Regions from separate parts of the Paenibacillus sp. 2003 genome, predicted to be linked through region 1. Evidence: predicted binding sites of a transcription regulator. Region 1 holds the regulator's gene; each other region holds the start of a gene.
What was found. The regulator Rex, encoded in region 1, represses fermentation and respiration genes when NADH is low (regulators of the CRP and FNR family bind a similar motif). The targets are predictions, from matches to a motif close to TTGTGAAATATTTCACAA.

Region 2: adhE (bifunctional acetaldehyde-CoA/alcohol dehydrogenase) is a predicted target of Rex. The motif match lies at 5,214-5,231, and genes of this name have one in related genera.
Region 3: J2X75_RS19615 (cytochrome ubiquinol oxidase subunit I) is a predicted target of Rex. The motif match lies at 2,841-2,858, and genes of this name have one in related genera.

Annotation. Positions count from the first base shown of each region.
Region 1 covers NZ_JAVDTB010000001.1:2,714,659-2,722,294, reverse strand. Annotated here, with positions in the region: gene panD (aspartate 1-decarboxylase) at 1-28, shown strand, start outside; gene J2X75_RS11680 (tetratricopeptide repeat protein) at 122-769, shown strand; gene dinG (ATP-dependent DNA helicase DinG) at 911-3,772, shown strand; gene J2X75_RS11670 (redox-sensing transcriptional repressor Rex) at 3,986-4,639, shown strand; gene J2X75_RS11665 (amidohydrolase) at 4,626-5,933, shown strand; gene J2X75_RS11660 (cell wall elongation regulator TseB-like domain-containing protein) at 5,973-6,503, shown strand; gene J2X75_RS11655 (hypothetical protein) at 6,804-7,331, shown strand; gene J2X75_RS11650 (AAA family ATPase) at 7,324-7,636, shown strand, end outside.
Region 2 covers NZ_JAVDTB010000008.1:154,474-162,109, forward strand. Annotated here, with positions in the region: gene pflB (formate C-acetyltransferase) at 1-1,696, opposite strand, end outside; gene adhE (bifunctional acetaldehyde-CoA/alcohol dehydrogenase) at 2,521-5,133, opposite strand; gene J2X75_RS24985 (Crp/Fnr family transcriptional regulator) at 5,564-6,280, shown strand; gene J2X75_RS24990 (hypothetical protein) at 6,368-7,081, opposite strand; gene J2X75_RS24995 (hypothetical protein) at 7,279-7,636, opposite strand, start outside.
Region 3 covers NZ_JAVDTB010000004.1:395,736-403,371, forward strand. Annotated here, with positions in the region: gene J2X75_RS19600 (glycosyltransferase family 4 protein) at 1-310, opposite strand, end outside; gene J2X75_RS19605 (glycosyltransferase) at 312-1,307, opposite strand; gene J2X75_RS19610 (tetratricopeptide repeat protein) at 1,304-2,596, opposite strand; gene J2X75_RS19615 (cytochrome ubiquinol oxidase subunit I) at 2,980-4,395, shown strand; gene cydB (cytochrome d ubiquinol oxidase subunit II) at 4,340-5,395, shown strand; gene cydD (thiol reductant ABC exporter subunit CydD) at 5,397-7,313, shown strand; gene cydC (thiol reductant ABC exporter subunit CydC) at 7,315-7,636, shown strand, end outside.

The sequences.
Region 1 (7,636 bases):
ACAGGAAGTCCACGCAACAATTATGTAATCGACTGGTAAGGAGAATGAAATCGGCCCTTGAAGCAAAAAATGAGTACAGGTCACTGCACTAATCCATTTTTTCAAGGGTGGGGATGCATCGATGTTCCAGCATGTTTTCGCAGAAATGAACGACATGTTAGATGAAATTATCAAGAGCTATCCTTCCGCTGAAGGCCTGAACAAACAGGAATTGCTGCAAAAGTGGAATTTGCTTAAGCGGATGAGTGACGGAATGCTGGATGAATGGCTGATGTTTGAAGAAAAGATGAGCCAGGTGAGGGAGCGGGAGATGGATAAGCCTACTTCCCTTGAACCGGAACAGGAAGCTGTTACTGCTCTGCCTGAACTCCATCTGGAATGTTTCAGTCGAGGTCAGGGCTATTTCAAATTACAGATGTATCCGCAGGCGATCATGCAGTTCTCCCGGGTTGTGACCGACCATCCGGAGAGTGCATTGACACGTTTTTACCTGGCGCTCGCGTATCTGAATCTGGAACAAATGGCGGAAGCCGGGACACATTTGCAGCAGATCATGTACCTTAAGGGTTCTCCTCGATTAAAAGGGCTTGTATGTAACGCCCTGGGCTGTATTCAAGCCAAGCTTGCGAATCCCGAAGCTGCATGTTCACTCTTTGCACAGGCCCTTCAGTATGACCCGACATTGACCGAACCACTGTACAACATGGAAGCTTGCAGGTTGAACAGGGGAAAATTGCAATATGCTAATCAGCTGACGACCCTTCATTAAGCGGGAATTCGGCGACAAAAAACGGTGTTCCCTCCTTTGGCATAGCGGCGGGGACACCGCTTTTTTGTCAGTTAATTTTCAAATCCCCTTTTTTTTGCTATGCTGTAACATAGACTGGAATGGAAGGGACCGTACATTGCAATGAAATTTGCCGTATTGGATTTCGAAACAACCGGCACGCAGTCCGACGGTGAGATTATACAGGCCGGACTTGCCATCATAGATCATGACTACAGCATAACTCAAATATATAGTTCTTATGTGAACCCTGGTGTACCGATTCCCCCGTTTATTTCGGGGTTGACGGGTATCACCGATGAAGATGTGGCGGACGCTCCTTTACTCGAAGAGATGATGATGGAGATGGTTCCGCTGCTTAATGATGTGGTGCTTGTTGGACACAACGTCGCTTTTGATTTTCACTTTTTGCAGAATGCTCTTGACCGTTGCGGTTATTTGCCGTTCACTGGCCGCATTCTGGACACGATTGATTTTCTGAAGATTACATTCCCATCACTGGGTTCTTATCAACTTGGTTATGTGTCTTCCGAATTTGGATTTCAACATGATCGCCCTCATCAGGCAGACAGTGACGCACTGGCGACAGCCTATGTGCTGCTTAAGTGTCTGGATGAGTTAAAGGAATTACCGCTCATAACGATTCAGCGCCTCAGTGACCTGTTTGCACCAGAAGACAGTGACTTGGGCTGGTTTTTGGACGGAATGCGCAGTGAGAAGGAAGCAGAGCCGATTCAGGATCTGGACGGACATACCTATTATCGTCAGCTTGCTCTTAATGTAAGTGATTGGACTGATATAGGTGCACCACGCGATGAGCGGGAGGCTAACCCCCTCGATGGTGTAAGCTTCGAACAGTTTATGGACCAGGTTCGGGAGAACCTGAAGGATACGCTGGATCATTACGAAGAGCGTGAAGCGCAGACTCAGATGTTCAGCAGTGTAAGGCAAGCCCTGGATGAAGAGAAACATCTCTTGATCGAAGCAGGAACAGGCACTGGTAAATCTCTGGGTTATCTCTTGCCTGCTATTTACGAAAGTGTGAAGCAAGAACAGAAAGTTATGGTCAGCACGCATACAATCAACCTGCAGGAGCAATTGAGAGAGCGGGACATTCCGATGCTGACTCAAGTGGTTCCGTTCCCGTTTAAGGCTGCTGTATTCAAAGGACGTGGACATTACCTGTGCCTGCGCAAATTTGAACACAAAATCAATAAACGTGAATTCGCCACACCCAAAGAGGATTATTTCACAGCTGCTCAGATGATTGTCTGGCTTACGCAGACCGAAACCGGAGATGATGAGGAACTTAACCTTAGCGGACGCGGAGGGGACTTCTGGGAGACGGTACAGAGCGAATCTGAGTCTTGTCTGGGAAGATCATGTCCATGGTTCCGCAAATGTTTCTACCATCGTGCCAAACATGAGGCCGGGTTGTCAGATATCGTAATCACCAATCACTCCAAATTATTTACGGATGTGAAAGCCGCGCATCAGCTGCTGCCAGCCTATGAGAGTCTTGTGATCGATGAGGCACATCATCTGGAGGATGTAGCTGGTAAACATCTTGGAATGCATATGAAATATTTCACCTTGGTTCACACACTGACCCGCCTGTTTAAAGACAGTCGTAATGGGCAGCTGCCTATGCTTCGTTCGCAGTTATCCGGGCATGAAAATTCGGTGCAATGGGGCTCCATGGTGGATCAGATGTTCCCGCTGGCTGTTGAGGTCAAGGAACTGTGGGATCGTATGAGTGACGCCTTGTTCGGTCTGTTGCCTGAACGAAGTGATGCTTCACCGGGAGAGACGGGGCAATTTTCCCTGCGCCTGAAAGCTTCTCAGAAACCTGCAAAATGGCAGGAGTTGCAGGATCTGGAGAACCAGATCTATGTGACTCTGGGCGATTTGGTTCGCAAAGGGGACAAATTGCTGCTTGAAGTGAAAGAGGATCAGGATGATTATCAATCGGATAGTCTGATCACGGATATTACAGGACTGCTGAAAGATCTGACCACATTGAAGGAGAATCTACGTTTCTTCATGCGTATGGATGATGCCAAAACGGTGTACTGGATGGAAGCCAGCGGTCAATTCCGCAGCAAATCTCTTCAGCTGTATGCTGTACCTGTAGATGTCAGTGCACAACTTAAGGATTTATTTTTTGATAAAAAGAAAAGTGTTGTGCTTACATCGGCTACGCTTTCGGTAGATAAGTCATTCCAGTTCATGATTGAACAGCTTGGCTTGCAGGAAGCTTCCGAGAATAATCGGTTGTTAACGTCGATGCTGCCATCACCTTTCAACTATCGCGATCAGGCACTTCTGGTGATTCCGCGTGATTTCCCGAGTGTGAAGGGCAGTGTGGGTGATGCGCACTTTGTCAATATGCTGGTGCAATCACTTGCAGAGACGGCAATTGCCACGCGTGGACGCATGATGGTTCTGTTTACTTCATACAAGATGTTGCGACAGGTCTATGATCCGCTGAAGGAGGCGCTATCTGGTAACGACATCTCGTTGCTTGGGCAAGGCGTTGACAGTGGAAGTCGTTCCAAATTGACTCGCAGGTTCCAAGATGCCAAAGCTACGGTACTTCTGGGTACAAGCAGCTTCTGGGAGGGTGTAGATATCCCGGGAGAGGCGCTAACCTGTCTCGCTATTGTGCGACTGCCTTTCCAGCCACCGAATCATCCGTTGGTGGAAGCCAAGAGTGAGTTGCTTCAGGAACAGAAGAAAAATCCGTTCATGAAACTGTCCGTGCCGCAAGCGGTCATTCGTTTCAAGCAGGGATTTGGCCGGTTGGTGCGTACAGCGAAGGACAGAGGAATTGTCATTGTTTATGATACACGGGTGATTGAAGCGTACTATGGTAAATTCTTTTTATATTCTTTACCTGGTCCCAAAATGGAGCATATGCTCACGGAGCAAATGGTTCCACGAATTACCGAGTGGTTGGAAAAACCTGTTAATGAACAAGAATAATGGTTGTTTTGTTCGTTATATCATTGCATGACACTATCGTTTGGCGTTAAACTTTATTAGATATTTCCGTATCCGATTAAAGCAGTTGCACGTAAGAACTTATAACCTAAATTACAAGGAGCATTCTGTATACAACGTCTATCTTTGAATTTATACAGAATGCTCATCTTTTCATCTATTATTTTATCGTGGCCTTGGTAAGGGGGAGCAAGAATGAAATCGGATAAAATTTCGGAAGCGGTGGTACGACGTCTGCCTGTATACTTGCGTTATTTGAACGAGTTGCATCAGCGTGAGGTGGCTACTGTTTCTTCTCAAGAGCTTGGACAGAGGCTGGATCTGAATCCGGCCCAAATTCGTAAAGACCTGGCTTACTTCGGTGATTTTGGTCGTAAAGGGATCGGGTATGATGTATCCTATTTGATCGAGAAAATTCGTCACATTCTCAAAATCGATCAGCAAATTAATGTAGCTCTGGTAGGAGCGGGTAATCTCGGTCAAGCCTTGTCTAACTACAATGCATATCTGAAAGACAACATGAAGATTGTTGCTGTATTTGATGCATATGGACCGAAGATTGGTAGTCAAATTAACAGTTTGACGGTAAAACCAATGAATGAATTGACGGAAGCGGTTAAAACAGAAAACATCCGCATCGGAATTATCACGGTTCCGGATACGGAAGCCCAAAATGTAGCCGATCAGCTTATTGAATCCGGAATCGAAGCGATTCTTAATTTTGCACCAACCATTCTAAAAACACCGCCGCATATCCGCATTCACCATGCTGACTTTACAACGGATCTGCTTAGTTTGGCCTATTACTTGGAGACTGGAAAGGACGACGAGGAAGATGACAACAAATAGATGGGTAATTCACAACGGCAAATTTGCCGTTAATGAAGGCGGCACAACATGGAACGTGGTTCAAGGATACATGGTTGTTGAGGATGACAAGATTGTGCATATTGGTGAGACATTGCCGGATGGAGACAAAAATTGTACCAAAGTGGATGGAAAAGGACTGTTCTTCCTGCCGGGTCTGATCAATACGCATGGTCATGCAGCAATGTCGTTGCTCAGAGGGCACGGAGACGATCTTGCGTTGCAAGTATGGTTGCAGGAAAAAATGTGGCCGATGGAAGCGAAAATGACTTCACAAGACGTATATTGGGGAACTTCGCTATCGGTGCTTGAAATGTTGAAAGGCGGAACTACAGCTTTCCTGGACATGTACGATCACATGGATCAAGTTGCCAAAGTTGTGGAGCAATCAGGCGTTAGAGCAGCACTGGCACGTGGTGTAATCGGGCTGTGCTCGGAAGAAGAGCAACTGCGGAAGCTGGACGAGTCGGCAGCGTTTGCACGTGAGTGGAATGGACAGGCAGATGGTCGCATTACAACCGTAATCTCGCCACACGCCCCATATACATGCCCTCCTGACTACATAGAGAAGCTTGTACAGGTCGCGAACGACCTGAACCTTCCTCTCCATACACATATGTCTGAAACGCTTCGTGAAGTGGAGCAGAACGTGGCTGATTATGGACTGCGTCCTGTGGCACATCTGGAGAAACTGGGCTTTTTCTCTCGTCCATCCCTGGTTGCACATGCGGTGCATCTGAATGACGAAGAGATTGAAATTTTGGCCCGTCATGATGTGGCTGTATCCCATAACCCGGGAAGTAACCTGAAACTCGCTTCCGGTGTTGCGCGGGTACCTGCGTTACTGAAAGCAGGAGTTACCGTGTCACTCGGAACAGACGGACCGGCAAGCAACAACAACCTGGATATGTTCGAGGAAATGAGAATGGCTGCATTGATCCACAAAGGTGTATCTGGTGACCCGACGGCTGTGCCAGCAGGCGAAGCGTTACTCCTCGGAACGTCATACGGTGCCAAATCCATTTTCTTGAACAATACCGGAGCACTTGAGGTCGGCATGAAGGCTGATTTTATCGCTCTTGACATTGAACAGGCACATTTCTATCCACATACAGACCTGATCTCACATACGATCTACTCGGCTTCTGCCAAAGATGTTGAGCACGTATGGGTGGATGGAAAACAAGTGGTCAAACACGGCGAATGTCTGACGCTGGATGAAGAACGCATTTTGCGTGAGTCTCAATTGGCATTTGATGGTCTGCTTGCTCGTTAATTGCAGGACAGAGCATCATAGGGAAAGGAAGTTCGGCTTTTGAAGAAAAAAAAGAAGTGGATATGGATTTCGCTGCTTGCACTGGTTCTGATTCTGTTTGGACTTCAGCGTTATTACGTCTATGTCACGCAGGACCAGCGCAAGGAAGAAGCTCTCGCTATACAGGCAGCACAGAAGCAACTGGGCATTACATCCTATGATGAATTGCGCAAGTACATCTGGGGAGACAAAGAAGGCTCTGACAACATCTACTGGACCCTGATCGGCAAAAATAAGGATAACCAGGATGTTATGGTCTGGGTTAAATTCGATGCAAACAATCAACCGGCTAAGGGTGCAAACGCTGTACACAGTGAGCTGCTGCAGAATGGCATGTCCGAATCGCAGATCCGCAATCGCTTCAGTTCTGAAGTTCCTGCCGGCGAGATTAAACGAATCATGCCCGGAGTTGTGAATGGAATATATGTGTGGCAAGTGTATTATAAAGACGGTACGCATAACCACTATCGCTTTTATCGTTTTAGCAATGGAGAACAGGTGGACCTGGTCTACACACTCCCGAACAGCTAGAACAAATAGAGTGACATAACTAGAGAATTAAAGAAATGAAAGAACCGGCAGACGGATATCCGACTGAACCGGTTCTTTGTGTTGTCTGTAAACATTTTTGATTTAAATAGTTAAAATTAATAATTTATTCATATTTTCGCCTTCGAAAATGTATATACGATGTGATATACTCAGATATGTACTCAAAGTTACATTCAAAACAAATAATCCTGTCGAAATTCTCGCAGGAGTCAATGTGCACATATTCGTATATACCAATAAGCCAGTAGGTTAGGCCAAAATCTGGGAGGGGTAATTCACTTGAAGCTAAAAGTATTGCCTATTGCTTTAACTGCCGTCATTTCAGCCGTTGTGTTGTTTGGAGGTTGGTTTGTATATCGTCAGGTGGCCGTGCAGAATCCGATTGAAAAGATGGTTACCCAGTACGATGGAGTCAATGACGTTCAATTAACTATTAACCGCAATGACGTACAATTGAAACTGGATCTGCAACCGGATGTTGATTTGGGCAGACTGGTACAATATATTCACAAAGAAGGACAGACGGTGATTGGTTCACGCTCGTTAAAGCTGGATGTTGTGGATCATTCCAACGAGGCGCTTGAGAACTGGTGGGGTGATGCCATGTTTACCGTAGCCCAGGCGATGGAGAACAAGCAGTACACCGAGATTACACCAACGTTGTCGAAGATGGCGACGAACGGGATTAAAGTGAATACAGCTATGGATGACAACAATGTATATGTCAGTCTCAGTGACGGAGATGCCAGCAAGTTTATTATTCTGCCGCGTGTGCCCGGTCAGATAGGAGTGTGGCCTAATGCCTAAATGGACAAAAGAAGTTGCCATCGGATTTTTTCCTGTGTTGATTATTTTCCTTGCGTTTACTGGTGTTAATATTGTTCCGATTCTTATTGCGGCGGCGGTTGTCGGTGGTCTGCTGTTCATGATGCAAATGCGCGGCGGGATTACAGTAGGCGCTGCACAGGAACGTAAACGGAAGAAGAAAGGACCTTCGAAGCTTACTTTTGAAGAAATTGGAGGTCAGGACAGTGCCAAGCAGGAATTGCGTGAAGCACTTGACTTTCTCATCAAACATGAAGAAATTCGGAAGTTTGGAATTCGTCCGTTAA
Region 2 (7,636 bases), on a different contig from region 1:
TACCGTAACAAGGGAAGTCTCCTTCGATTTCGAAATCAACAGCGATGCCTTGTTCGTTACGAATTGGTTTTACTTTGGCATATTTGATTGCACTCAGTGAATCTGCTGTAACCGAGAGACCAGCGATACCACAAGCCATCGTACGTACAATGTCACGGTCATGTAATGCCATTTCGATACGCTCATAGCTGTATTTATCGTGCATGTAGTGAATGACGTTTAGGGTGTTCATATACAACTTCGCGAGCCACTCCATCATTGGTTTGAAGCGTTTCATAACCTCATTGTAATCCAGCACTTCGCTTGTAATGGCAGGATACTCAGGTCCGACCTGTGCTCCGGATTTCTCGTCACGACCACCGTTGATCGCATACAGGAGAGCTTTTGCCAGGTTGGCACGAGCGCCGAAAAATTGCATTTGTTTCCCGATCTTCATTGCCGACACACAGCATGCAATACCGTAATCGTCACCGTAGATTGGACGCATCAGATCATCATTTTCATACTGGATTGAGCTGGTTTCGATGGATACTTTGCTGCAATAATCTTTGAAAGCTTCCGGAAGTTTCGTTGACCAGAGAACAGTCAAGTTCGGTTCTGGTGCAGGACCCAGGTTGTGCAGTGTATGCAGGAAACGGAAGCTGTTTTTGGTTACACGTGTTTCACCATTCACAGACATACCACCGATGGACTCGGTCACCCATGTTGGATCTCCACTGAACAGTTCGTTGTAATCCGGTGTGCGCAGGAATTTGACAATCCGCAGTTTCATTACGAAATGGTCCACCAATTCCTGAGCTTGTTCTTCGGACAGAATGCCTTCTTGCAGGTCACGCTCAATGTAGATATCCAGGAAAGAAGATACACGTCCGAGTGACATCGCAGCACCATTCTGTTCTTTGATCGCAGCGAGGTAACCGAAGTACAACCATTGGAATGCTTCTTTTGCTGTTGTCGCTGGCAAGGAAATATCGAACCCGTGCATATCGCCCAATTGTTTCAATTCTTGCAATGCACGAATCTGTTCAGACAATTCTTCCCGCAGACGAATGACATCTTCATCAATGACATCAACTTCGAGTGCATTTAATTCACCTTTTTTGTTACGAATCAGGAAGTCTACCCCGTACAAAGCTACACGACGATAGTCACCGATGATCCGGCCACGGCCGTAAGCATCTGGCAGACCTGTAATAATCCCTGCTTTACGCGCTGCACGCATATCGGAAGTATAAGCATCGAATACACCCTGGTTATGTGTTTTGCGAATGTTTGTAAATATATCAATGACGCCTTGAGGCAATTCGAAGCCGTATGCTTCACATGCATCAATCATCATCCGGATTCCGCCTGTTGGTTGAATGGAACGTCTGAATGGAGCATCGGTCTGAACGCCGACAATCTGTTCTTTGGATTGATCCAGATAACCTGGTTGGTGAGAAACAATAGTCGCTGGTGTGTTCACATCAACGTCAAGGACACCGCCGTTATCCCGTTCCTTTTTGGTCAGATCAGATACGATCTCCCACAATTCTTTGGTATTCTGAGTTGCACCTGCTAGGAATGCTTCATCACCGTAATACGGAGACAAGTTGTGTGCCAGAAAATCATTCACATCTACGGATTTGGTCCATGTTCCTTTGGTAAAGTTTCTCCAGCCTGTTTGTTGTTTGACATCTTTTTCAATCACCGACATCGTAATCCCTCCACTAATTTGGATTTCTGGACACATAACATCTTGTTTCATTCGTAGCATTGTGTGCCCAGAGCCGCGATTAATGTGAATTGTTTCACATAAACCGGAACATGTTCTCTCTACTTGGGAACCGGAACCGCGGGATGAATATTTTTCTTACATTTTCAGTATACGACTTGAGGCTTTCATCATCTGTGATTTTTGTCACAAAGTCAGTGAACTAACTCACTCCACCTGCGCTGTGTCCCATTGAACTTGAAACTTTACACAGGATCACTGCGTGCCAGACAACCTTACAATTGCTGCTCATTATTTAAATTTACTGAAAAAGCGAATGAACATTCGGTGGTGTACACTGGCCACTGCAAGTAGAGAACAACCTTCCGATCGCTGTTATCCCCGGATTTTTTGATTCACTTTTTCAAAGGTGAAAATCCAGTGATAAAGGCGAACGCTCCGCTTCTTCAGGTTTTTTCTCTCCTCTCCGTTATCGTGTACAAGTTTAGTTCAACTGATAAAACAACAATGTCCAAAATCCAGTGCAAAGACGCAAGCTTCGCTCTTCAGGTTATTTCTGCCCCTCGTTGTTGTGTAAGGGGATCGTTCAAACGGCCTCATCACGGATTCCGTGTAACCTCTTTTAGAACCCTTTGCTCCTCTATGCTTGGAGCAGCAAATCAAATCTTAGAATAAATCCCGAAAAACAGGTGCTTCGCTCTTCTGTGCTTCTGCCCACTCGTTATTGTGTGAAAGACGGCAATCGGGGCTCCCCTCTCGGGGAACCCTGATCTTCTTGCCGTAAGGCACGCTTCGTTCTAGATTCTTTATTCAAACTTTCCGTAGAAAGCGTTGCGGTATACATCAGCCAGTTCAGTTACCAACGGCAACTTTGGATTGGCGGTTGTACATTGGTCTTCGAAGGCACGGTCTGCCAAATAATCTACATGTGCTTCAAAGTCTTTGGCATCAAATCCGATTTCCTGGAACGATTCTTCAATGCCCAATGTTTTGTTCAGTTTGCGAATGGCATTGATAAGACTGGTTACGCCTTCTTCTGTTGTACGTGCAGGCAATCCCAGAATCCGGGCAATTTCGGCATACCGCTCATCCGCTACAAAGTGTGAATATTTCGGGAACGATGCAAATTTGGTCGGTTTTTTCGCGTTGTAACGAATGACGTGTGGCATCAGGATCGCATTGGTGCGTCCGTGTGCGGTGTGGTACTGACCGCCCCATTTATGCGCCAAGCTGTGGTTAATGCCCAGGAATGCGTTGGCAAACGCCATACCGGCAATCGTGGAAGCATTATGCATTTTCTCACGTGCCAGTTTATCTCCTTGCAGCGCAGATTGCTCCAGGTATTGGAATACCAGCTGGATTGCTTTGATCGCAAGGCCATCCGTGTAATCATTCGCCATGACAGATACATATGCTTCGATGGCGTGAGTCAATACGTCCATACCTGTATCTGCAACGGCTGTTCTAGGCAGGGAGTATACAAACTCCGGATCGACAATCGCTACGTCTGGTGTCAGTTCATAGTCGGCCAATGGATATTTGGTATTACCTTGATTTTTATCTGTGATAACCGCGAACGATGTCACTTCAGAACCTGTACCGGATGTTGTTGGAATCGCTACAAATTTCGCTTTTACGCCGAGACGTGGATATTTGTAGATCCGTTTGCGGATATCCATGAATTTTTGTTTCAGATCGTTGAAGTCCGTGTCCGGATATTCATAGAACAACCACATGGCTTTGGCAGCATCCATTGGTGATCCACCGCCGAGTGCGATAATGCAGTCTGGTTGGAAGCGGCGCATCATTTCGGTTCCACGATCTACCGTTGTAGTGGATGGATCTGGCTCAACATCGGAGAATACTTCGATCGCTACTGGCATTTGGCGTTGACGCAGATAGTGTTCTACCTTTTCAACATATCCAAGCTTCACCATCATGGCATCCGTAATAATGGCCACACGTGTGATGTCAGGCATTTTGGCAAGGTACTGCGTTGCGCCTTTTTCGAAGTAGACTTTGTTCGGCACTTTGAACCATTGCATATTCACGGTACGGCGAGCCACCCTTTTCACATTGATTAAGTTTACAGCGGTTACGTTGGAAGAAGTCGAGTTACGTCCGTATGATCCGCATCCCAGTGTCAATGACGGCATGTTTGTGTTGTAGATATCCCCGATGGCACCGTGTGTGGATGGTGAATTCACAATAATCCGTCCGGTTTGCAGACGATCTGCGAATTTGCCGATCACTTCTTCATTTGTGGAGTGGATAACCGAGGAGTGACCCATGCCGCCAAAAGCAACCACTTCTGCTGCACGCTCAATGCCCTCTGCTGCCGTTTTAACTTTGTAACATGCCAGTACCGGACTTAATTTTTCAGCCGACAATGGGAATTTCGTACCTACCCCTTCAATCTCGGCCACGAGAATTTTGGTGCCTGCTGGAACTTCAATTCCGCACAACTTCGCAATGCTCACCGCAGATTGACCAACAATCGCCGGGTTCACCGCACATTTCTCGGCATTAATCGCACCTGCTGTCAATTTTGCTGCTTCATCTTTGTTAACAAAGTAACAGCCGTTCGCAATCATTTTTTTCTTCACTTGATCGAAGATCGGTTCTTCAATGATTACCGCTTGCTCGGAAGCACAGATCATTCCGTTGTCGAAGGACTTCGACAGGATCAAATCCGTCACTGCCTGATTGATATCCGCGCTTTTCTCGATAAAGCAAGGTACGTTACCCGGTCCTACGCCCAGTGCAGGTTTACCACAGCTGTACGCTGCACGTACCATGCCGGATCCGCCTGTTGCCAGAATGAGAGCCACATCATTGTGATTCATCAGTTCGTTTGTACGATCCATGGAAGGATCATCAATCCATTGAATACAATCTGCTGGTGCACCATGTTTCACAGCCGCTTCCAGCAGGATTTTAGCAGCTTCCCGGCTACAATTCTGTGCAGATGGGTGGAAACCAAAGATGATCGGGTTACGGGTCTTGATGGAGATCAGTGCTTTAAACATCGTCGTTGATGTTGGGTTCGTGACCGGTGTAATCCCCATAATAATGCCGACCGGCTCCGCAATTTTCTGGAAGCTCTCATATTCGTTATCTTCAATCACACCTACGGTTTTGTCATACTTGATGCTGTGGTACACATATTCTGTTGCAAATATATTTTTGGTGATTTTATCCTCATACACTCCGCGGCCTGTTTCTTCTACGGCCATCTTGGCAAGCATCATGTGTTTATCCAGACCCGCAAGCGCCATCGCTTGCACAATCCGGTCAATCTGCTTCTGGTCCATCTTCATGAATGCGGCGTGTGCTTTATTCGCTTTGTCGATTAACGTTTGAATATACTGACCTGCTGTCGGTTCTTTTGCTGGGGCGACTTCGTTCTTTACAGCCATCTCCCTCATCCTCCTAAAGGTTCGTATTAGTTTGTCTCTCTCGTTTACATTCACATCGTAACATGACAATAAACTTAATTATGTGATTTTTTTCACAAAGTATAACAAATTTAATTTAAGTTTTGTAGTGTCCTTCATACAACCATTTTCACTTCCTATTTAAAATATAGGGCTGTAAAATTCATCCTCTCCATTAAAAGTGAATTTTATCACAATGTTTGAAATTTCGTCATTTTTGCCCCCTTTCCTTCCCCCTCAAACGGTAAGATTAGGTATATACTGAACTTAAAAATTGAACCACCGCAATTTGTACCGTCCTTCCTCCCGGCCGAGATGACCCTGATCAGGACGGCAACGGTTTGCGGCGAACCTCGGAGGCTACTGCTTACTACAGAAGGTCGTCCGATGGACATAAAGGGGAGATAGACTTATGAGAGAACTAACAACTGTACTGGAAAAGCGCGGTAATACCAATTGTTTCTCGGAAGCGAATTTCAACCATTTGCTGGTTACCATGAAAGATAGAACCTATCCGGAAGGTACACATCTGTACTGGGAAGGAGACGTCTCTGACAAACTTTATTATATGAAACGGGGTCGTGCCCAGATCACCAAATCCACGGATGAAGGCAAGGAACTGATCATGTACATGTATCAATCCGGTGATATGATTGGGCAGGCTGATCCCTTCTTTGGCTCTAAACACAGCTTCTCAGCGGAAGTGCTGGAGGACAGTGAGATCGGTGTATTGGAGCATAAAGACCTGGAGATGTTGATCTGCCAGCATTGTGACTTTGCGATCGACTTTATGAAATGGATGGGCATCCACCACCGGTTGACACAGACCAAATTCCGGGATCTCATGTTATATGGCAAACCGGGTGCACTCTGCTCCACCCTCATTCGGTTGTCGAATTCGTATGGTGAGCCTCATGGAGAGCATGTCATTATACACAAAAAAATTACCCACACGGACTTATCCAATATGATTGGAGCCACTCGTGAAAGTGTAAACCGCATGTTAAGCGACCTGCGTAAGAAAGATGGGATTGAATATGACAATGGCATGATTGTCATCAAAGATCTGAAGATGCTTCAAGGGATCTGTCACTGTGAGCTTTGCCCGAACGAGATCTGTCGTATTTAACATTTGGCTATGCTAATCGGATATTACTTATATATTTAATGAAAAAAAGCCCAGTTCTCTAAAAAGAGATTGGGCTTCTTGGTATACTTAGGATGCATTGGTCAATTCAAGCTTTACCGCATCACGTGGATTCAATTTCATGTCCAGACCATTTTCCATTAATTCTTTGTCATTCACCATAATGACCCATCGCTCATTCATACGAGGCGTAACATTCTCGACCGAAACGACAAATTTGTTATTCTCCGACATTCTTACAATGCCGCTGGACTTCAACACATCGCGAACTGTGCACTCTTGAACGTAGACGCCGGCATATTGACGATTAAGGGTTGGCATAATGTTTCCACCGCTAACCTTGAGTAACGTTGTCTGATATGCAACGCCATCCCCCCCACTGTCAGCGGCTTTCACGTAAATGATCACTTCATCTTTGGCATGAAGTTCCATGTCCCAATCTTCCTGCTCAATATCCTTGCCATTCAATTTGACAGCCCAGCTAAGCGAAGAATCCAGAGAAACTTCACCGACGGATTGAATCCGTTTGCCATCTGCCGTAAAATCGACCAGTCCGCTATTGAGTAATGCTTTTTTGAGTGTCAAACCCTCACTAAAATCTCGCTTAATGGACTTTGTTGCATCAGGCAAAAATGTACTGCCATCTACAGCCACTGTGATTGTATTCGCTGTTTCTGTCTCTTTGACAATTGGCTGCTCAGAAGGCTGTGTCTCACTACAACCAGCCAAGATCGCCAGTAGGAGCAAACATACACCTATGTAACCGGGGATTTTCTTCATCATGTAGGTAACACCACCCTGCGTAAAATCATTCACCCTGTTGTCCATAACCTCTATTATGGCACAACCCTCGGCAAAAAAAAGTGTCAAAGCCGTTACTTTTATTGCGCGTGCCCTCCAGAGAGGGCTTATACAACAAAGAGAGCCTGCACACAGGCTCTCCAATCTAAATCATTTTTATGTTCTCATTGGTTGCGTTATCACTGGACACTAGCCTGCATATATGTCCGTCCTCCATCGCCATCTTTCAGATATGGATTAAGCCCGAAAAACTGCTCCTCAGATACGTATACACCTGTCAGCAATCGCCCTTCAAGCAATCCACCGTCCACCTGCACGCAGCATGAAGGTGCGTCTACATACTCCTGATACAACGGAATCTGCCCATATTGTTGATGTACCTTGAACACCTTCCCTTGCTCATGCAAAGGTCGTTCCGAAAAATAGGTAGGCACAATATAACGGGCAATGACATCCAGTTCCTGCACGCTGTAAAAGGGTTCATCACCAAGCCATGGTGCAAACATTCGAATCTTCTCATATTGTGACCAAACAACC
Region 3 (7,636 bases), on a different contig from region 1:
GTTTGTAGGTGATGGGTTGCCACAGACAGCTGGCATAGATCACTGGGCCGCGCGCTGCGGCTGCCATCCGGTCAAAGGCTTCCGGTACATTATCCATGTCGTACGAATAACCAAATACGTCAATCTGCTCCGTCCGAGTCTGGAATGCTTCAAAATAAGAGAGCTGATGAACCTCGGGAATATGCCCGAGTCCGCGGATGACACTGCACAGATCCAGAATATAGCGCTCCAGTCCACCCCTAAATACACGACCGAATTCCCGGTTGTACCCGTCGGTGAAACTATGCGTCAGAATACTCACCACGCCCATCTCACGGTCCCTCCTTCCAGGGAATCAGCCGAGGTTCCGGATCGAGAATAGACTCGTAATGTGCAAGATTGCCCCACTCACCGCTCGGATCAATACGTTTGTAACGCAAATATTTACGAACCCGGTCCTCCAGACTGCCTGCCCAGCCGAGATGCTGAACCTTCAGTTCCGTACTGACTCCAGGCAACACGGTGCAGGACAAGGGAAGACGGGGAACATGATGATTCTGTTGTGGATAAAAATAAGGATATCCAGGCATATACCGTACAAGTGAAGCAGTATGCCGTTTGTGCAGACACCAGAGATCATCTTCCCGGTAGTGGGTCCGGCCCCCCCACATGTCGTAGAAACGGAATGCAAACCAGTCTGCGTACTCCTGATTAATCAGCGTGCGTATGGCTTTCTTGGCCTCTGAGCTGTACAGCTCATCCGCATCAACCGAGAGCAACCAGTCGGGACGTGTTCCCGCCGCCGCTTGCCATAAGGTGTTGCGAAGCCGCCATTCCTCGGCGAACAGCGGTTTCTCCAATACCTCCAGACGGACTACCTTTGGATAGGCTTTGCATATGTCCGGGGTTCCGTCTGTGCTGGCATCGTCCACAATCACGATTTCATCCACGAACTCACTCAGATCATGCAATACTTCTTCCAGGTATCGGCCACGCTCATTGCGAACCTGGAGCATGGCGGTGAGCTTGTTGCCTTTGCTTTTGCGAACCCGACGAATGGAGAAGGGCTCTTTGAATACACATGTTTCCTCTTGTGTCATAGCAGCATTCTGTTCTTCCTGACCTTGTGTGTCACCCCAGTGATGCACTTGGCTTCGGATGTTCTGTGTTTGTTGTGTATGATCCGGGGGGTGATCGCCATTTCCCAATGCATCTGTATGTGCTCGATCGACTGTTTTCGTTGGCGTGTAAGTGGTTTCGGTTCGGATATCCCTGTGCACCATTGGCCCATTCAACTGTTGTCTACGCTTCTTCGGGTCCAGCATCATGGCACCTCCCCAAGCAATTGCTGTACAGCATGATCCAACAGCTCCAGCTCCACAATCCGGGCCAGCGCATCTTCATCCTCCAGTGCTGTCTCAAGGAAATGTCGGACTGCCCCGTGTCGTTCCCCTCGCAGTGCCAGCGCACTGCCGGATAATTGCTGATAGTCCCGGCGACTGGCATCATCCTGAATATCGACTGCATGCACCAGAGCCAGTGCCTCTCCCACACGTCCAGTCTCCTGGTAGATGCGGAATTTCCAATGTCTCGCGGTTTCTCCGCCAAGTTCGTCAAGGATACGCAGGGCATTTCCGTAATCTTCGTTCATACGCAGTAGTTCCGCTCGTACAAGTTGATCTTCTCCCGCCTCAAGCCAGCGACATAACTGTTCATAATGATGCCGTTCTTGTTCATCGGCTGCACTAATTCCATACACCCGCAGGGCGTCCTCCAACTGTCCGGCCCGGGCATGAATGGCAGACAGGAATCTATAGTGGGAGACTACACAGTCACTGCGACCATTCAAGACCGCATGGGAGAATGCCTCTTGAAGTGAATTGATAGCCCGAGGATCTTCAAGCAAGTACTCATAGGCTGCCAGCAAAAAGGATATCGTCTCATGTGCACCTGCTTTGGCACGAAGCTGGCGGTAGAAGTCGGCACGTACACTGCATTGAAGCAGGGTGATGCTATCCGGAGTGCCTGACAGGATTTGCCGCAGCGCATGCAGGAAGAACAGTTCGTAGTCCCGGAGAGGGACTTCGAGATCATCTTTTTGCATCGTACCTGCAGGTGCAGGGTCTTCACCGCCCAGCCAGATAGCGCGTGCACCTTGGAATAACAGCTTCATATAACGTGTTTCGGAGGATGTGCCTACCAGATCGGCGATGCCGACCAGTTTGGAAATACTACTCTCCCATAGCGGAGATTCTGCTTCGTTTCCAGCAGGCTCAGGGAGCAGGGCAATACATAGCTCAGGCTCCAGCGAAGCCGTAGCCATTAGCCAGTAGGGATGGGCGACTACGGCTACGGTGCGAGGTTCCAGCAATAGCTGCTCGGCCTCAGGGAGGGAGATGACGGTAATGACCGGAGGTACATCTTCTGTTTCTGTCAGGCTGCTGACATAGTAGACATCTCCCTCGATCGACAGCAGTGCAGCAATATCGGGATAGGGAAAGGATGACCAGCCCCCTTTGCGAGGGAAGAGAACATATCGGACCGGGGACTGTATTGTACTGGCCTTATCCAGGCTGACTTCGGAGTCTTCACCTGGTAATGGCGCAGGTTTTTCCATGAATAGTTCACCTCACCTTGACTGTAATATGGCGCGTCATTCGTTCTGCATGTACTTCATGCTTTCACTTCATATGTAAAGCCCTCACGGTACTTCGCATGATATGCCTGAGACTAACATATGGGCATTCCGTCCCAAACATGAGTATCTTCCATGAATAGATGAAGTTGGCAAGCTGTGATAATAGGCTGAATTTTATCTTTTGTGTGACCAGGATCACTTTTTTTTGCTCTAGAGACGAAGATTGTGATAATTATCACATGTATAAAATAGGTAATCTGGCACAATACGTTCATCAACGTATTTGGCGGACAGACAGCGAAGGTGCAGCTTCAATGCCAGATACGCATACTGCGAAGTGAACAGAAAGAAGGGGTAACGGTATGGATCCGATTATGTTATCGCGTATCCAATATGCACTTACAACGATTTTCCATTTCTTTTTTGTCCCGCTATCCATCGGTCTTGTACTGTTGGTTGCAATCATGGAGACGTTGTACGTTGTTAAGGGTAAGGAAATCTACAAAACGATGGCGAAGTTCTGGGGCAAGCTGTTCCTGATTAACTTTGCCGTCGGTGTAGTCACAGGTATTTTGCAAGAGTTCCAGTTTGGCATGAACTGGTCCGAGTACTCTCGGTTTGTGGGGGACGTGTTCGGTGCGCCACTGGCTATTGAAGCGCTACTGGCGTTTTTTATGGAGTCTACATTTATTGGTTTGTGGATATTTGGATGGGATCGTTTGTCCAAAAAAGTGCATCTGGCCTGCATCTGGCTGGTGTTTGTCGGCACATTCCTGTCCGCGCTGTGGATTCTGGCAGCCAATTCATTTATGCAGCATCCGGTCGGGTTTGAGATTAACAACGGCCGAGCCGAGATGAATGATTTCTTTGCACTCATCACGAATGGTCAGTTGCTCGTCGAGTTCCCACATACGATTTTTGGGGCATTGATGACAGGGGCTTTCGTCGTAACCGGGATCAGTGCCTACAAATTAATGAAGAAGCAGGATGTGGAGATCTTCCGCAAATCGTTTAATATCGCGATCATTATCGCTCTTGTTTCTTCATTTGGTGTAGCTTTCTCTGGACACTTCCAGGCTCAATATCTCGTGGAGACACAGCCGATGAAGATGGCAGCCAGTGAAGGCACATGGACAACGACAGAAGATCCGGCACCATGGACGGTGGTCGCTTTTATCGATCCGGATAAACAGGAGAGTACGGGTGAGATCAAAATCCCTGGATTGCTCAGTTACCTGTCCTACAGCAAGTTCTCCGGTAGTGTCCAAGGCATGAAGGAGCTTCAAGCCGAGTATGAGCAGACGTATGGACCGGGGAATTACATCCCGCCGGTACGAACAACGTTCTGGAGTTTCCGCATTATGATCGCAGCAGGGGGCTTAATGATTTTGTTATCCCTGTATGGTACGTTTCTGGCTATGCGCAAGAAGCTGGAGGTTGCAGGAAAGTGGTTCATGCGTCTGATGGTATTTGCTATTTCTCTGCCATTTATCGCCAATACATCTGGTTGGATCATGACCGAGGTTGGAAGACAGCCATGGACGGTATTTGGTTATATGACCACCGAGGCCGGGGTTTCACCGAACGTATCCGCAGGCATGATCCTGTTCTCGACCATCGCTTTTACAGCTGCGTATACGATTCTCGGTATCGTGATGGTATACCTGTTCGTACGTGAGATCAAGGCAGGGCCATTTGCGGTCGATAAGCCAGAAGATCACGATGAATCGGCCGATCCGTTCGGCGTGGATGGAGGTTATTCCGTTGTCACTAAGTGAGTTGTGGTTTTTGCTGATTGCCGTGTTGTTTGTCGGTTTCTTCTTTTTGGAAGGTTTTGATTTTGGTGTGGGGATGTCTACAGGCATTATTGCCAAAACGGACCGCGAACGCCGGACCCTGATCAACTCGATTGGTCCCTTCTGGGATGGTAATGAAGTATGGCTGATTACAGCAGGGGGAGCGATGTTTGCTGCCTTCCCGCACTGGTATGCCACGATGTTCAGTGGTTTCTACCTGCCGCTTGTGGTCGTGTTACTCGCCTTGATTGGTCGCGGGGTTGCCTTCGAATTCCGCAGTAAAATGAAACAGCAGCGCTGGCGCAAAACATGGGATATCATCATTGTGGTATCCAGCGCGCTCCTGCCTTTCCTGTTCGGCGTAGTCTTTGCCACGTTCATGAAGGGTCTGCCTATTGATGGGGAGATGCAGTTGCGTGCAGGATTCCTCGATATTGTTAATCCGTACACCGTGATTGGTGGCTTGAGCGTAACCCTGCTGTGTCTGGTTCATGGATTGCTGTTTGCCTCCCTACGAACAGTCGGGGAACTCAGAGAGCGTGCCTTGAATACAGCGCAAAAATTGATGCTGCCGTTGGCTGCACTGCTCGCTGTTTATGCGTTAATGACGTATTTTATGACCGATGTATTCACCGTACGGGGCTGGGCCCTTTGGATAATGGTTGTACTTGGCGCAGTCGCGCTTGCACTTGCGGCTTACTTCGTGCGTCAGAAGCGTGAAAGCTGGGCTTTTGGTATGACCGGGGCAGTCATTGCGATTGCCTTTGCTTCGGTATTTATTGGACTGTTCCCAAGAGTGATGGTGAGTTCCTTTGGAGCGGCATATGACCTGACCGTATACAATGCAGCATCTGGTGCGTATTCTTTGAAAGTCATGACCATTGTAGCTTGCACATTGCTGCCGTTTGTTCTTGGCTATCAGATCTGGAGTTATTATATCTTCCGCAAACGCCTGAACGAGCAGCACCACCTGGAGTACTGATATGGGACGGGGGCTGCTGAAGCTGCCGGGCATCCGGCCAGTACTCGCGCTGGCATCAGCGCTGGTACTGTTACAGGCGATGACGATCATTATGCAAGCCAAATGGCTGGCACAGGCCATCACGGCATTGTTTGAGGGTTCATCCGTAACGGAGCAGTACCCGGTACTGCTGCTGTTCCTGGCTGCTTTTGCCGCCCGATACGCTCTATCCTTCTGGTTACAACTCGTGACATCACGATATGCGGAGAGGACAGGGACTGATCTGCGCAGACAAATGGTGGAGCAGTGGTTTAGACTTGGGCCGCGTTATGCCAAGACCGAGGGCACAGGCCATCTGGTTACACTGGCACGTGAGGGAACAGCTCAATACAAGACGTATCTCGAACTATTCATTCCTCGCATGCTGGGCATAGGATTCACACCAATCGTCATTCTGCTGTATGTGTTCAAGCTGGATCTGATGTCCGGGGTTATTCTGATGCTGACTCTCCCAATCCTGATCGTGTTCATGATTCTGATTGGTCTCGCAGCTCAGCATAAGATAGACGGACAATTCAGATCCTACAAAGCACTCGCTAACCATTTTGTTGATACCTTGCGTGGGCTGGAGACGCTAAAAACATTGGGACAAAGCAAAACACACGAAGAGTCCATTCTGCGGGTCAGTCAGCGGTATCGGAAAGCAACGATGTCTACCCTGCGTATGGCCTTTCTTTCTTCGTTTGCACTCGATTTCTTCACCATGCTGTCCGTTGCTTCCGTGGCAGTTGGTTTGGGATTACGTCTGACGGAAGGGCATATGCTGCTTGGCCCTGCGTTGACGGTACTGATTCTGGCACCCGAATATTTCCTGCCTGTACGTATGCTCGGCGCTGATTATCATGCCACATTGGACGGTAAGGAAGCCGGAGCGGCCATTAATCAGGTGATTGAACGGGGGAAAGCTGCTGAACGGAAACAGAAAGAAGCTTATGCAAACGTTGTTGCGCACGCGGACATGGCAGAGGATGGGACGGGATCTGCATCATCGTTATCTTCGGGTAAAAGGAAAGCAGGCATTTCGACCATACGTGTCGTGTTGAACGATAAAACGGCTTTGGGACATCTTGCTCCTGATCCTGCTTCTGTTTCTACTATTCCTGAGCTTGTTTCTTCCGCTTCCTCAGTGTTCTCCTGGAATGAGAATAGCAGATTGGCTCTAACGGATGTACAGGTACGGCATGATGATGAAGGTCCTTATTCGCTAAAGGATGTCACATTTCAGATCACGGGTCTTGGCAAAATCGGTGTTATTGGCGCCAGCGGAGCAGGCAAGTCCACATTAATTGATGTATTGGCTGGTTTCCAGTTACCTACTTCGGGTCAAGTACTGGCTAACGGACAGCCGGTTACACCGGATATGCTCGAATCTTGGCGAAGACAGACGGCAGCTATCCCACAGCATCCGTATATCTTTAGTGGAAGCCTGGCCGATAACGTTCGTTTCTACATGCCGGAGGCTTCGGATGCGGAGGTGGCCAAGGCCATTAGCGCAGCTGGATTAACCAAGCTTCTGACCTCATTATCCGCTGGGTTGCATGAGCCTATTGGGGCTGGCGGCCGACAGCTTAGTGGTGGGCAGGAGCAACGGGTGGCTCTGGCAAGAGCCTTGCTTAGTCAACGGAACATCCTGCTGCTTGATGAACCGACAGCTCATCTGGATGTGGAAACAGAGTATGAACTGAAACAGACGATGCTGCCGCTGTTTGAAGGCAAACTTGTATTTTTGGCTACCCATCGTCTGCACTGGATGCCACATATGGATCGGATTATTGTCATGGATGGCGGTACAGTGGCAGAGACGGGAACACATCAGGAATTGCTGGCACGACAAGGTGTATATTATCAGATGATTCAGGCTCAGATGGAGGCGATATAAAATGAAGTCCGGATATGAACATATGGAGACCGTCCGTAACGGAAAAGAAAAAAATAGCTGGATCGCTCCGTATGTGGCACAGTACCGCTGGAGATTCATCGCAGTCATTGCGCTGGGTACATGCGCTGCCTTGTGTGCGGTACTGTTGCTGTTCACCTCCGGATTTCTTATCTCCAAGTCTGCGCTGCGTCCTGAGAATATTCTGATGGTGTATGTACCTATTGTTGGTGTACGTGCATTTGGAATATTCCGCGCGGTGTTTCGATATATCGAGCGCTTGGCAGGACATGATGCCGTACTGCGTGTATTGGCCGATCAACGGG